One region of the Hymenobacter swuensis DY53 genome, then DNA from elsewhere that is predicted to be linked to it. Evidence: riboswitches for the same ligand, from Rfam matches in the RefSeq annotation. Region 1 holds a riboswitch; each other region holds the start of a gene.
The links. A riboswitch is a leader RNA that binds a small molecule or an ion and turns the genes downstream of it on or off. The one in region 1 is predicted to bind S-adenosylmethionine.

Region 1 (4,179 bases):
CGGGCACGGTTTCCAAGTGTTCGAGCAGGCTGGGACCGGTGTACCAGGGCAGGTGCTGGCTGGGCTTCACCACGTTGTCGCCTTGCAAAGCACTCAGCGGAATGGCCGTGGCGGCGGGCAGGTGGAAGTGGTTGGTGAGCTCGGCGTAGTCGGTGGCAATGCGGGCAAACACGGCCTCCTCGTAGTTCACTAGGTCCATCTTGTTCACAGCCAGCACAAAGTGCCGGATGCCCAGCAGCGCGGCAATGAGGGTGTGGCGGCGGGTTTGCTCAATCACGCCCTGGCGCGCATCCACCAGCACAATGGCCAGGTCGGCATTGCTGGCCCCAGTCACCATGTTGCGGGTGTATTGCACGTGGCCGGGCGCGTCGGTGATGATGAATTTGCGGCGCGGGGTGGTGAAGTACTTGTATGCCACGTCGATGGTGATGCCCTGTTCCCGTTCGGCGCGCAGCCCGTCGGTCAGCAACGCCAAGTCAACCACGCCGCCCGAGGCCTGCCGCTTCTCCAGCGCCGCCAGCACGTCCAGCGACACGGATTCGGAGTCGTACAGCAGCCGCCCGATCAGAGTGCTTTTACCGTCGTCCACGCTGCCGCAGGTAATAAATCGAAGTAAGTCCATGTTAGTGAAATTGTGAGGTTGTGAAATTGTGAATTGCTGTGCTGATGGGGTGAAGCGTGAGGATTTTCACGACTTCACCTATCACAACTTCACCACTTAAAAGTATCCGTTGCGCTTGCGGTCTTCCATGCCGGCTTCGGAGATGTTGTCGTCGAGGCGGGTGGCGCCCCGCTCGCTCACTTTGGCCAGCAGCAGGTCCTGGATGATGTCCTCCACGGTAGCCGCGTCGCTTTCCACGGCGGCGGTGCAGGTGGAGTCGCCCACAGTGCGGAAGCGCACCTGCCGGGTCACGATTTCGTCCTCTTCATCCAGCTGCAGGTGCTCCGAGAGGCCCAGCAGCTGGCCCGAGGGCAGCACCACGCAGGTACGCTCGTGGCCGAAGTAGATATCGGGCAGCGGAATGTTTTCGCGCTGGATGTAGCGCCACACGTCCAGCTCCGTCCAGTTGGAAATAGGGAACACGCGCACGTTTTCGCCCTTCTGAATGCGGCCGTTGTAGATGTTCCAGAGCTCGGGGCGCTGGCGCTTGGGGTCCCACTGGCCAAACTCGTCGCGCACCGAGAAGATGCGCTCCTTGGCCCGGGCCTTCTCCTCGTCGCGGCGGGCCCCGCCAATGCAGGCGTCGAACTCAAACTCCTCAATTACCTCCAACAGCGTGTAAGTCTGTAGTGGGTTGCGGCTGGGGTACTTCCCGCCTGGCTCGCGCAGGCGCTGCCGCTTAATGGTGTCTTCCACCTTGCGCACGATCAGCTTTTCGCCAAGTTGTGCAGCCAGCTGGTCGCGGTACTGCAGCACTTCGGGGAAGTTGTGGCCGGTATCCACGTGCACCAGCGGGAAAGGAAAGCGGCCGGGGCGGAAGGCTTTTTCGGCCAGGCGCGTCAGCACAATAGAGTCCTTGCCGCCCGAGAACAGCAGGGCCGGCCGCTCAAACTGCCCCGCTACCTCCCGCAGGATGTGGATGGCTTCGGCTTCCAGCCGGTCGAGGTAATCGAAAGTGGTACTCATATGAAGTCTGGATTTCAGTTCTGTTTTTGTCCGTCATGCTGAGCGCAGCCGAAGCATCTCTACCGCTTCGTGTGGTTCATTAGCCCAGGGTTTAAACCCTGGGCTACGGAGCGGTTGTCGTTGGAATCAAATTGGTAGCCAGCGGTAGAGATGCTTCGACTTCGCTCAGCATGGCGTTCTTTTTTTGCCGTTCTACCCGGCTGGTACCGGCTCCACCACCGGGTCCGGTCCGTCGTGTGGGGCGGCAGTGGTGTGCAGGCCGCACTCCTTGGCCGAAAGGTCTTCCCACCACCAGCGGCCGGCCCGGAAATCCTCGCCGGGACGAATGGCGCGGGTGCAGGGGGCGCAACCGATGCTCACGAAACCCTGTTGATGCAGCGGATTCACCGGAATGCCCTCCTGCTGCACAAAGGCCAGCGCCTGCTCCCAGGTCCAATCAAACAGCGGGTGGATTTTCACGAGGTTGTGCGCTGCGTCCCACTCCAGCGGGTCCATCGTCTGCCGATTCTGGGATTGTTCGGCCCGGATGCCGGTTACCCAGGCCCCGCGGCCGGCCAGAGCTCGGTTCAAAGGCTCTACCTTGCGGATGTGGCAGCACTCTTTGCGGTTGTCCACGCTCTCGTAGAAGGAGTTAGGGCCTTTGTGCAGCAGGAGGTTTTCGAGGGCTTCACGCTGCGGGACGTACACCGCAATGGGCTGCTGGTATCTGATCAGCGTCTTGTTCCAAGTGGCGTAGGTTTCCTGGAAGTTGCGACCGGTATCGAGGGTGAACACCTCAATAGGCAGGTCGTGGACGAAAATCAGGTGACTGATTATCTGGTCTTCCAGCCCGAAAGAGGTAGAAAAAACGGCCTGACCAGGAAAGGTTTCGGCTACCAGACGGAGGCGCTCCAGGGCGGAGGCGGCCACCAGGTGAGGGCGCAGACGGTCCAGCAAGGCGTGGGCGGCCGGCGCAGCATCAGCTACAGGCATAGCAGGAAGGGGGAGGAGGAAGCGCTTTGCCGAAAGGGGCAGAGCGTTCCGGCCAGCAGATGGCCTCGACAAAAACGGACTACGCAACGGCGCAGCGCGGTTTTCAACGAAACAGAAACGGGCGTGCGACTCCTCTGGCCGACGGCACAAACGCGCGGATCAGCTCAGGAATGGGCGGCGCACAAACCAGAAAAACGGGAGCGTGCCTAGCCCTGACAACAACACATACCCATCAACCCACAACATCCATGCTGTACGGCACAGAAGGTAGCAGAAGCGGCGGTGGCGTTGAACAAGGATTTCACGGCAACTTGTTTTTATATGGTCAGGACTTGGCACCGTTTCGGAAGTTCCGCTGGTTGCCGGCGTTTCGTCGAGCCTGTCTCTCCACGCCTCTGTATAAAAACAATCCTTTTTGGGGTAAAGAATTGGTACCCCAAATGTACGAGCCAGAATTTTATACTTCCAAATTTTTCTTTTCTAAGGAAGAAATTGTGGTGGTTGGTGGCCCGCCAAAGCTAACGCCCTGTTGCTGCGGGGAGCAAGCAACCCAAGTGCTAAGGGGACGGAAGGCTACCGGAAACAGGCTAAAAGCCGAGCCGCTTTTTTAGGCTCCTGAACAGTGTTATTACCTCGGGGGCGGTGCCAGTAACCAGAATCAGGCCGCTATATACAGCAGTTATTACCGTAGACCGGAGCAGCATGGTAAGCAGTGGCGAGTCAAGCGTTGGCACCAGCCATGCCAACCCACCCGCCACAGCCGTGATGAGCAGAATCAGCGGAATTCGCCACGTAAACGGCTGCATTTTAAAGGTGTACCATACAAACCAAGTGCGGGCCAGGTTGATGCTCATCTGGGCGGCCACCGCGGCCAGGGCTGCTCCTAGTATCCCGAGGCGCGGAATCAGCACCACGTTGAGGACGATGGTAAGTAGGGCCAGGGAACTGTTAAAAATCAGGTCGAAGCGGTAACGGGGGGAGGTAATCAGGATGAGGCCGTTGACGCCGGTGATGCCATCGAACAGACGGCTGCCCAGCAGCAAGAGCACCACCACGGTGCCCTGCGCGTAGTCGGCGCGCATGAAGGAGTAGATGAAGTCCAGATTCAGCCCAATGCCCAGTGCCAGAAAGCAGCCGATGAGGGTGTTGAGACGGGTGGTGCGCCGGTAGAAATCGGCCATGCCCGGTAAGTTCTGTTGCTTCCAGTAGTCGGCTAATAAGGGGAAGGCAATCTTGTTGAGGGAACGGGCCGGAATAGCCAGGGCCGTACTAATGTTGAAGGCAATACCGTAAATACCGGCCGCCGCCAGGTTCACCTGGGCCCCTACCATCAGGTTATCAATGTACATGATGATGCTGCCGGCCAGGGAGCTCAGGAGCGTAAAGGCACCCACGCTTAGCAATTCCTGCACCGGCCGAACCGCCAGCACCGCCCGCCGGGGCCGCCAGTGCAACTCCCCAATGTGTAGCAGATAACCAGTCAGCAAGAGTACCAGCACCCCATTCACGCTCACGTACCACAGCACGTATCCGTGAAACGATAAGATGCCTTGAGCGAACAGCAGAGCCCCACCCAGGAT
Region 2 (4,179 bases), 2.3 Mb from region 1:
TCTGCGAGTCAAAACCGGCTACACGCAGCCCATTCTTTCCCAGCAGCGGCAGCAGGGCCTGAAACTCCTCCGTTTCCGTCCAGACCGGATATACCGAAGCCATAGTAGCAGTCGAGGCCGGCGCGCCCGTCTGAACTTCGCGCTCGGCGCGGTCCAGTGCGTAGAAGCCGCTTTCAAACGCCACAGTAGTAAAACCCATCCGCTCCTGCAGAAATCGTATCAGCCTGATTTTCGCCTGCGTAACCGTCCCGACGCCATGCGTCGGCTCGCCGAGCATTACCACCCGCGCACCGCCAATTTCCTGGCGGAGGAAGTCCAAATCTGAGAAATTGGTATCAGCCGGATCAATCGTACGCACTGCATGCACAGGCAGAGCTTGGGTAGTAGTAGCCGGGGCAGACTGAGCCAGCGTGCGGACGGAGCTGCTGAGCAAAAGCAGTATGCTGAGCAGCGCCAATTGGCGGATAGGCACGAACATGCGAATAAGATAAAGAGAAGAGATAGACCGGCTGGCAAGCTATAACCTTTTGCGGCATTCTGGCCCTGTCACAGGAGTAGCCCCCACTTCTTTCCACCAGGATTTATGGTACAAAAAATCGCCCTGCCGCAAATGCAACAGGGCGATTCTTGTGAAAGATCGGGCAGCTTGACGCCGCTTATTCTTTTTCCAGGCGCAGTTCAGCACCAGCGTCGCTCTTTAGCGTGAGCTTATCATCAGTGAGCGTTACTACAGTAAACGTGTTGCTTTGGGCAGCACCGTCGGGCGTCATCGTAATGGTTTTGCCGGCCTGGTTGAAGTCGTATTTACCATTTACCGCGCCAGCGGGCGAAGTCATGTTGTACTGGCCGTTGGCAAAGAAGGTAATCCGCTCGTCTTCCTGAGCATCGGTTTGCTTTACTTTGTCGCCGGTGGCACTTAGCTCTTTATCGGTTTTCCACACTTTGCTGGTAGCACCATACAGCATATTTACACCTTCTACTTTGCCTTCTTTGCTACCGCAGGAAGCAGCAGTGAAGAGCACCAATAAGACAAGCAGGCTGGCCAGAAGGCGGAAAGGGGAGGTCAGGGTTTTCATGGGGGAGAAAGAAGTAAGGTGAAGAAAGTAGCAGGGTAAGGCACAACCCATTTTCAGGGCCATTACAGCGCCTCTTACGGGGTCAGCCAATAAGATGTTCGCTGCTTTCAAACCTCAACCGTACAGAATCGATGGGTTGTACAACCAATTGCTTACCACGGCGTAAGACACCCTGACGCCCCCGCCCTGCTGCAGTCCGTCACTTCTTTCCCCTCTTTTCCTCTTAACGCATCTACATCTTATGGGACTGTTCGATTTTCTCTCCAACGAAGGCGAAAAAAAACCGGTTGAACCCGCCGCAAAACCGGCTGCCGGTGGTGCCACGGATTTCTTCGGCAACGCTGATAAAACAGCCGCCGCCGGTGAAACCTACACGGTAGTAAGCGGTGATTCCCTTTCCAAAATTGCTCGCAACCATTACGGCGACGGCTCCAAATGGCACCAGATTTACGAAGCCAACAAAGCCATTATCGGCTCTGACCCCGACAAAATTGAGGTAGGCCAGGTACTTACGCTACCCAAAGCTGTAAGCTAGATCAACTTCTTGGTAATATTCAAAAAGGCAGCCTTACAAAGGCGGCCTTTTTGCTGTTTATATAAGGTTGAAGACAGTAGTTTTTAGTCGCCTGATACACGAGTAAGTAAGGGCTGATAACCCGCCTGTTTACTTTCTACTTCGCAGCAAACGGGCCACTACAAGTACAACGCACCTGACAATTGTTTCTCTATCAATCCTATACAATCAACAGTTCGCCCGGCTAACAAAGGGCCAGCCGGGAATAAATATTTTTCATGCAGCTTGCATATCTCAAAAATACGCTGCTACCTTTGCAACACCAACCCGGTACTCCTTCGTTAGCGACGAGGAAGTTTTCATAGGATTTATACAGAAGTGGCGAGAGAATAGGCTCCCTGACCCACTGGCAACCTTCGACCGCGCGAAAGGTGCCAATTCCTACCCGACCAGCCATTTGGCGGCGGGGCATATAACCCAGGAGTACCATGCACAACGCCCCCACTTTCGCCCAGTTCGTCCCCACCGCTCCGGCTACCTTCGGGTCTGCCGCTTCGCCGTGGGGTTTCCGCGTTTCCCCAGTTGCCGCTCTGGCCACCTACCGAATGCGAATGCGTGGCTGTTGCAGCGCGTGTTGTTGCTGTTGCTAGCCTGAGTCCGGCTACGCAGCCTCCCCTCCTCCTTTTTTTATCCCGGCTCTGACCGGTGGTGCCGACTTCCGGCACCCGGCAGCCCCACCGCATTCTAACCGCCTTGCATCCAGCATTTTTCGGTGGTTTTGATGTGATTCCTGCCTCACTCAGGCAGGCTTTTTCCAGCGGTTTGCGCTCCTTCTTCCGATATCCCAACGCCTTCTAAATCAGCCTCATCATGTCCACGCAGAACTTCCACTTCGAGACGCTCCAACTCCACGCCGGCCAGCAGCCTGACCCCATAACCGGCTCCCGCGCCGTGCCGATTCATCAGACCACCAGCTACGTGTTCAAGAACGCCGAGCACGGCGCTAACCTGTTTGCCCTGAAGGAGTTCGGCAATATCTACACCCGCCTAATGAACCCTACCACCGACGTATTTGAGCAGCGCGTGGCGGCCCTGGAAGGCGGCGTAGCGGCTTTAGCGGTATCGTCGGGGCAGGCGGCCCAGTTCATTGCCCTCAACAACATCCTGCAGGCCGGCGACAACTTCGTGAGCACCACGCACCTGTACGGCGGCACCTATAACCAGTTCAAGGTGGCCTTCAAGCGCCTGGGCATTGAGGTGCGCTTTGCCGACGGGGACCAGCCCTCCAAGTTTGAAGCCCTGATCGACGAGAAGACTAAGGCCATCTACCTAGAAACCATTGGTAATCCCAGCTTCAGCATTCCGGATTTCGAGGCCATTGCCGCCATTGCCAACAAGCACGACTTGCCGCTTATCGTGGATAATACCTTCGGGGCGGGTGGCTACCTGTTCCGGCCCCTGGAGCACGGCGCCAGCATCGTGGTGGAATCGGCTACGAAGTGGATTGGAGGCCACGGCACCAGCGTGGGCGGCGTGATTGTGGACGGCGGCACCTACGACTTCGGCAACGGCAAGTTCCCGCAGTTCACGGAGCCATCCGACGGCTACCATGGGCTGATTTTCAACGATGTGTTCGGCAAGAACGGCCCGTTCGGCAACATTGCCTTCATCATCCGGGCCCGGGTAGAAGGCTTGCGGGACTTCGGTCCTTCGCAGAGCCCGTTCAACTCCTTCCTGCTGCTGCAGGGCCTCGAAACACTGAGCCTGCGGGTAGAGCGTACCGTGGAAAATGCGTTGCGGGTGGCTACCTGGCTGGAGCAGCATCCGCAGGTGGAAGCTGTCAACTACCCCGGCCTGCCCAGCAGCCCCTACCACAAGCTGGCCCAGAAATATCTGAAGCGCGGCTACGGCGGCGTGCTCACCTTCGCCATCAAAGGCAGCAAGGAAACCGCCACCCAATTCATCGACAACCTGAAACTCGTGAGCCACTTGGCCAACGTGGGCGACGCCAAGACGCTCATTATCCAGCCCTCGGCTACTACCCACCAGCAGCTTTCCGATGAAGAGCAGCGCGCGGCCGGCGTACTGCCCACGCTGCTGCGTCTGTCGGTAGGTATTGAGCACTTTGACGATATCCGCGCCGATTTGCAGCAGGCTTTCGATGCGGTGCGCAACGCCGCCACGCCCAATACTGCCGAAGGCACCCTACTGCCCGAACCCGAAACTGAACACGCTGCACCGCTGGAAGTGTAAAACTTGAGAGGGGTTATCGTCCGGCCGCAGGTGAGAGAGCGGCCAGGCTAGCACCTTCCAGCATGTGGCGGCGGGCGTACGCCGGAGCTTTTCGTGAGAGAGGAAGCCCCGGAATCAAGTCGCCCGCACCTTTTTCTGAGAGTTGAATTATGAGTGATGAATGATGAATTGGCAGCCCAACCCATCCACGCAAAGCCCCATTTCATCATTCATCACTCAACTCTCCTAATTCATCACTCATAATTCTCCCCCAATGCCTTCCGCAGAATCCCATGTGTTTCGTTTGCCCCGGCCGCTGCGGCTGGAAAACGGAGCCGTGTTGCCTCGGGTAGAGGT
Region 3 (4,179 bases), 2.2 Mb from region 1:
CCATCGACACATCGGGCCGCTCCCACCCCAGCACTAGCCTCGATTCCAGCGCATTCTGGTAATACTCAACTCGCAACGCGTACACTTTGCCTGCCTCCAGCCGCACCCGCACCTGCCCATCCGTAACGTACTGGTTGCGCCAGGATTCCAGCAGCAGCCTGTTGCCGATCCACACCCGCACGCCATCATCCACTGTCAGGTGCAGAATATAGAGGCCCGTGGCCGGTGCTTCCAGGAAGCCGGTCCAGCACACCGAAAAATGTTCTTTGCTGATACCGGTAGCCGGCGGCCGACTGTGCCACTCGAAATCCAGCTGCGCATCGATGCGCTCCACCACGGCTTCCTCAAAGTTTTCGCCGTTATAATACGTAGCCGCCAAGCCGTGCGCGGGCAGAGTTTGGGCAGTAGTCGGAAGGCAGGCGGAAGCACACAGCAATAAGGTGCTCCAATAGAAATAAGTCACGCGGCAGGTAGATTGGGCTACAAGATAGAAGGGAGCCCGCTTTTTCCTGCAACACCGCAACTCACCCTACGCTTTTTCCTTCCGCTACTGTACCACCACCTCCACGCGACGATTGCGGGGCCGTTGCTGTGGGTCGCGGTTGTCGGCTACCGGGCGGGTGCCGCCGTAGCCCCGCGCCGCCAGCCGCACCGAGTCGATGCCCTGTTGCACCAAGTACTGGCGTACCACCCGGGCCCGCTGCTCGGAGAGGCGCAGGTTCAGGGCCGCCTCGCCCACATTATCGGTGTGGCCCGCTATTTCCAGCCGCATAGCCGGCTGCTCGCGCAGGCGACGGGCCAGCGCGTTGAGCGTGGGACGACTGGAAGGCAGCAGCGCAGCGGTGCTTTGGGTGAAATAGAGGTTAGGCAGCGTTACGGCCGCGCCTTTGCTCAGGGCCGATAAGTCCGGCAGCGGCACCGTATCCGGCGGGGCCACCGGATTTGTCGGCGGCGGAGTACGGCGGGGACGACGTACGGGCCGGGGCGCAACCGGAGCCACCGGCCGCCGCCCCACTACTACAGCCGGCTTAAGAGGCGTACTGGTTACGCCGGGCGGTAGCCCCGCCGTTTGCGGGCGGACTGGTTGAGCTTCGGGTTTGCTGGCCGCTACCGGTATGGGCACCGCCGTAGCCGGCAGGCTGGCGTACAGATATGCCGCCGGAATCGGCTGCGGCTCCTCCATGGTGGCCGGTAGCTGCCAGGCCAGTGAAGCGCGCGAATCCTGACCGGCTTGGTAATAGTCTACCCGGATGGGGTAGTAGCGCCCGGCCGTGAGGGCAATCTGCGCCGTGTAGCTGCTGACGGCTTGGTTTTGCCAGGAATTCAGAATACGCTGACCGCCCACCCACACCCGCATCCCGTCGTCCGTCGTCATCCGGAACGTGTACACGCCCGTTACCGGGGCGTACAGGTGACCCTTCCAGCGCGCTGAGAACCACTCGCCCGGTACGCCCGGCCCCGGCGACACAAAATGGTCGCCAGTCGGCCCGATGGTCCAGTTGAAGTCAATGCCCGGATCAATACGACTGAGGGCCAGCTTCCCGAAGTTCTGGCCCTCGTAGTATTGCCCCCGCAGGCCTGCCCCCTTGGTACGTGGCTGCGCGGTACTTAGGCCACTGAGCAGCAGTAGCCATCCAAAGGCCATGTTTCGGAAGTAGCGGGCTGGTAGCATAGCGGGATACAGTTACGGGTGAAAGCAAATTCGGCAGAACTTCAGAAGCAGGAAAAAGGAATTCAACCAAGCGGCTGCTTTACCACAACGAATTATCGGGCGGCACCTATATATTTTTTTTCCGCAACACCGCGCACCAACGCAGGCCAGACGGTTCGGGCCGAATTGATTTTTGCCGATTCCGCTGTATCTTCGCCGTGTTACTTATCCAGAAAGACCGAGGGATTGGGCCCGATGACGTCTTAGCAACCTGAAATAAAACAAGGTGCTAACTCCCGTTTCAGGGCCTTTCCGGGCTCTGGAAGAAGATAAGAACAGGCGTGCTCCCGGCGCGGCTCTTTCTGGATAGGCACTTTTTGCCGCTGATTCCCCTTAGAAGAGCCGATATGCCGACCGTCCTCACCGCCTCCGCCCCTACTGCGTCTCCCCTTCACGACATCCTGCGTCAGCGCGTGCTGATTCTGGACGGCGCCATGGGCACCATGATTCAGCGCCACACGCTCACGGAGGAAGATTTCCGGGGTACGCGCTTTGCCAATCACTCGCATCCCCTGCGCGGCAACAACGATTTGCTCAGCCTCACGCGGCCCGATATTATCCGGGGCATTCACGACGAGTACTTTGCGGCCGGGGCCGACATGGTGGAAACCAACACCTTCAGCGGCACCACCATCGCCCAGGCCGACTACGCGCTGGAGCACGTGGTATATGAGTTGAACTACGAGTCGGCGCGGCTAGCGCGGGAGTCGGCGGATGCCTTTACGGCCCTCACGCCCGACAAGCCGCGCTTCGTGGCCGGGGCCGTGGGGCCAACCAACCGCACCGCCAGCCTCTCGCCCGACGTCAACCGCCCCGGCTTCCGGGCCGTGACCTTCGATGAGCTGGCCACCGCCTACCTGGAGCAGGTGCGCGGCCTCGTGGACGGCGGCTCCGACGCGCTGCTCATCGAAACCATCTTCGACACGCTCAACGCCAAGGCCGCTTTGTACGCGGTGCAGAAGTTCTTCGACGAAGGCGGCAAAGTGGTGCCGGTCATGATTTCGGGTACGATTACCGACGCCTCGGGCCGTACCCTGAGCGGGCAGACCGTGGAGGCCTTCTGGAATTCCATCCGCCACCTGCCGCTGCTGAGTGTGGGTTTGAACTGTGCCCTCGGCGCCGACCAGCTCAAGGTGTACATCAAGGAGCTGAGCCGCATTGCCGACGTGCACATTTCGGCCTACCCCAACGCCGGTTTGCCCAACGCCTTTGGCGGCTACGATGAGTCGGCCCAGGAATTTGCGGGCGTGGTGGAAGGCTACTTGGCCGACGGCCTCGTGACGGTAGTGGGTGGCTGTTGTGGCACCACGCCCCAGCACATCGGTGAGTTGGCCCGGCTGGCGGAGAAATACGCGCCGCGCACCCTGCCCAAGGTACCCAAAGCCACTCGTCTGAGCGGTCTGGAACCGTTTGGCGTGTACCCCGACAGCCTGTTCGTGAACGTGGGCGAGCGGTGCAACGTCACCGGCAGCCGCGCCTTTGCCCGCCTCATCCGGACCGGCAACTACGAGCAAGCCCTGCAAGTGGCCCGCGACCAGGTAGAAGGCGGCGCCCAGGTGATTGACGTGAACATGGACGAAGGCATGCTCGACTCGGAGCAGGCCATGACCACCTTCCTGAACCTGATTGCCTCGGAACCCGACATTTCGCGGGTGCCCGTCATGATTGACTCCTCGAAGTGGAGCGTGCTGGAAGCCGGCCTCAAGTGCGTGCAGGGCAAGAGCATCGTCAACTCCATTTCGTTGAAGGAGGGCGAGGACGTATTCCGGCAGCGGGCCCGCACCGTACGCCAGTACGGCGCGGCCGTGGTGGTCATGGCCTTTGACGAAAACGGCCAGGCCGACAACTACGAGAAGCGCATCGAAATCTGCCAGCGCAGCTACGATATCCTGGTGAACGAAGTCGGTTTCCCGGCCGAGGACATCATCTTCGACCCCAACATCCTGACGGTGGGCACCGGCATGGAGGAGCACCGCAACTACGCGCTGGACTTCATCGAGGCCGTCCGCTGGATCAAGCAGAACCTGCCCGGCGCCCTCACCAGCGGCGGCGTTTCGAACATCAGCTTCTCGTTCCGCGGCAACGATGTGGTGCGTGAGGCCATGCACTCGGCCTTTCTCTACCACGCCATCCGCGCCGGCCTGGACATGGGCATCGTGAACCCCAGCCAGCTGGCTGTGTATGATGAAGTACCCCAGGATCTGCTGGAGCTGGTGGAAGACGTGCTGCTGAATCGCCGCGCCGATGCCACCGAACGCCTCGTGGACTTCGCCGACACGGTGAAGCAGAAAGACAAGGTGGAAGTGGTGGCCGACGCCTGGCGCAGTTTGCCGGTGAAGGAGCGTTTGCAACACGCGCTGGTGAAAGGCATTACCGAATTCATCGACCAGGATACTGAGGAAGTGCGGCAACTGGTAGGCCGCCCGCTGGAGGTGATTGAAGGCCCGCTGATGGCCGGCATGAACGTG

Region 2: linked by a shared signal. The riboswitch ahead of HSW_RS19320 (O-acetylhomoserine aminocarboxypropyltransferase/cysteine synthase family protein) and the one ahead of HSW_RS09440 (phosphoadenylyl-sulfate reductase) in region 1 are both predicted to bind S-adenosylmethionine.
Region 3: linked by a shared signal. The riboswitch ahead of metH (methionine synthase) and the one ahead of HSW_RS09440 (phosphoadenylyl-sulfate reductase) in region 1 are both predicted to bind S-adenosylmethionine.

Annotation. Positions count from the first base shown of each region.
Region 1 covers NZ_CP007145.1:1,877,714-1,881,892, forward strand. The annotation lists gene HSW_RS09430 (sulfate adenylyltransferase subunit 1) at 1-622, opposite strand, end outside; gene cysD (sulfate adenylyltransferase subunit CysD) at 719-1,627, opposite strand; gene HSW_RS09440 (phosphoadenylyl-sulfate reductase) at 1,820-2,599, opposite strand; SAM riboswitch class I at 2,914-3,005, opposite strand; gene HSW_RS09445 (lipopolysaccharide biosynthesis protein) at 3,187-4,179, opposite strand, start outside.
Region 2 covers NZ_CP007145.1:4,167,422-4,171,600, forward strand. The annotation lists gene HSW_RS19305 (erythromycin esterase family protein) at 1-478, opposite strand, end outside; gene HSW_RS19310 (lipocalin family protein) at 657-1,076, opposite strand; gene HSW_RS19315 (LysM peptidoglycan-binding domain-containing protein) at 1,318-1,611, shown strand; SAM riboswitch class I at 1,956-2,069, shown strand; gene HSW_RS19320 (O-acetylhomoserine aminocarboxypropyltransferase/cysteine synthase family protein) at 2,461-3,843, shown strand; gene metX (homoserine O-acetyltransferase MetX) at 4,097-4,179, shown strand, end outside.
Region 3 covers NZ_CP007145.1:4,565,895-4,570,073, forward strand. The annotation lists gene HSW_RS20910 (OmpA family protein) at 1-463, opposite strand, end outside; gene HSW_RS20915 (OmpA family protein) at 548-1,645, opposite strand; SAM riboswitch class I at 1,874-1,987, shown strand; gene metH (methionine synthase) at 2,059-4,179, shown strand, end outside.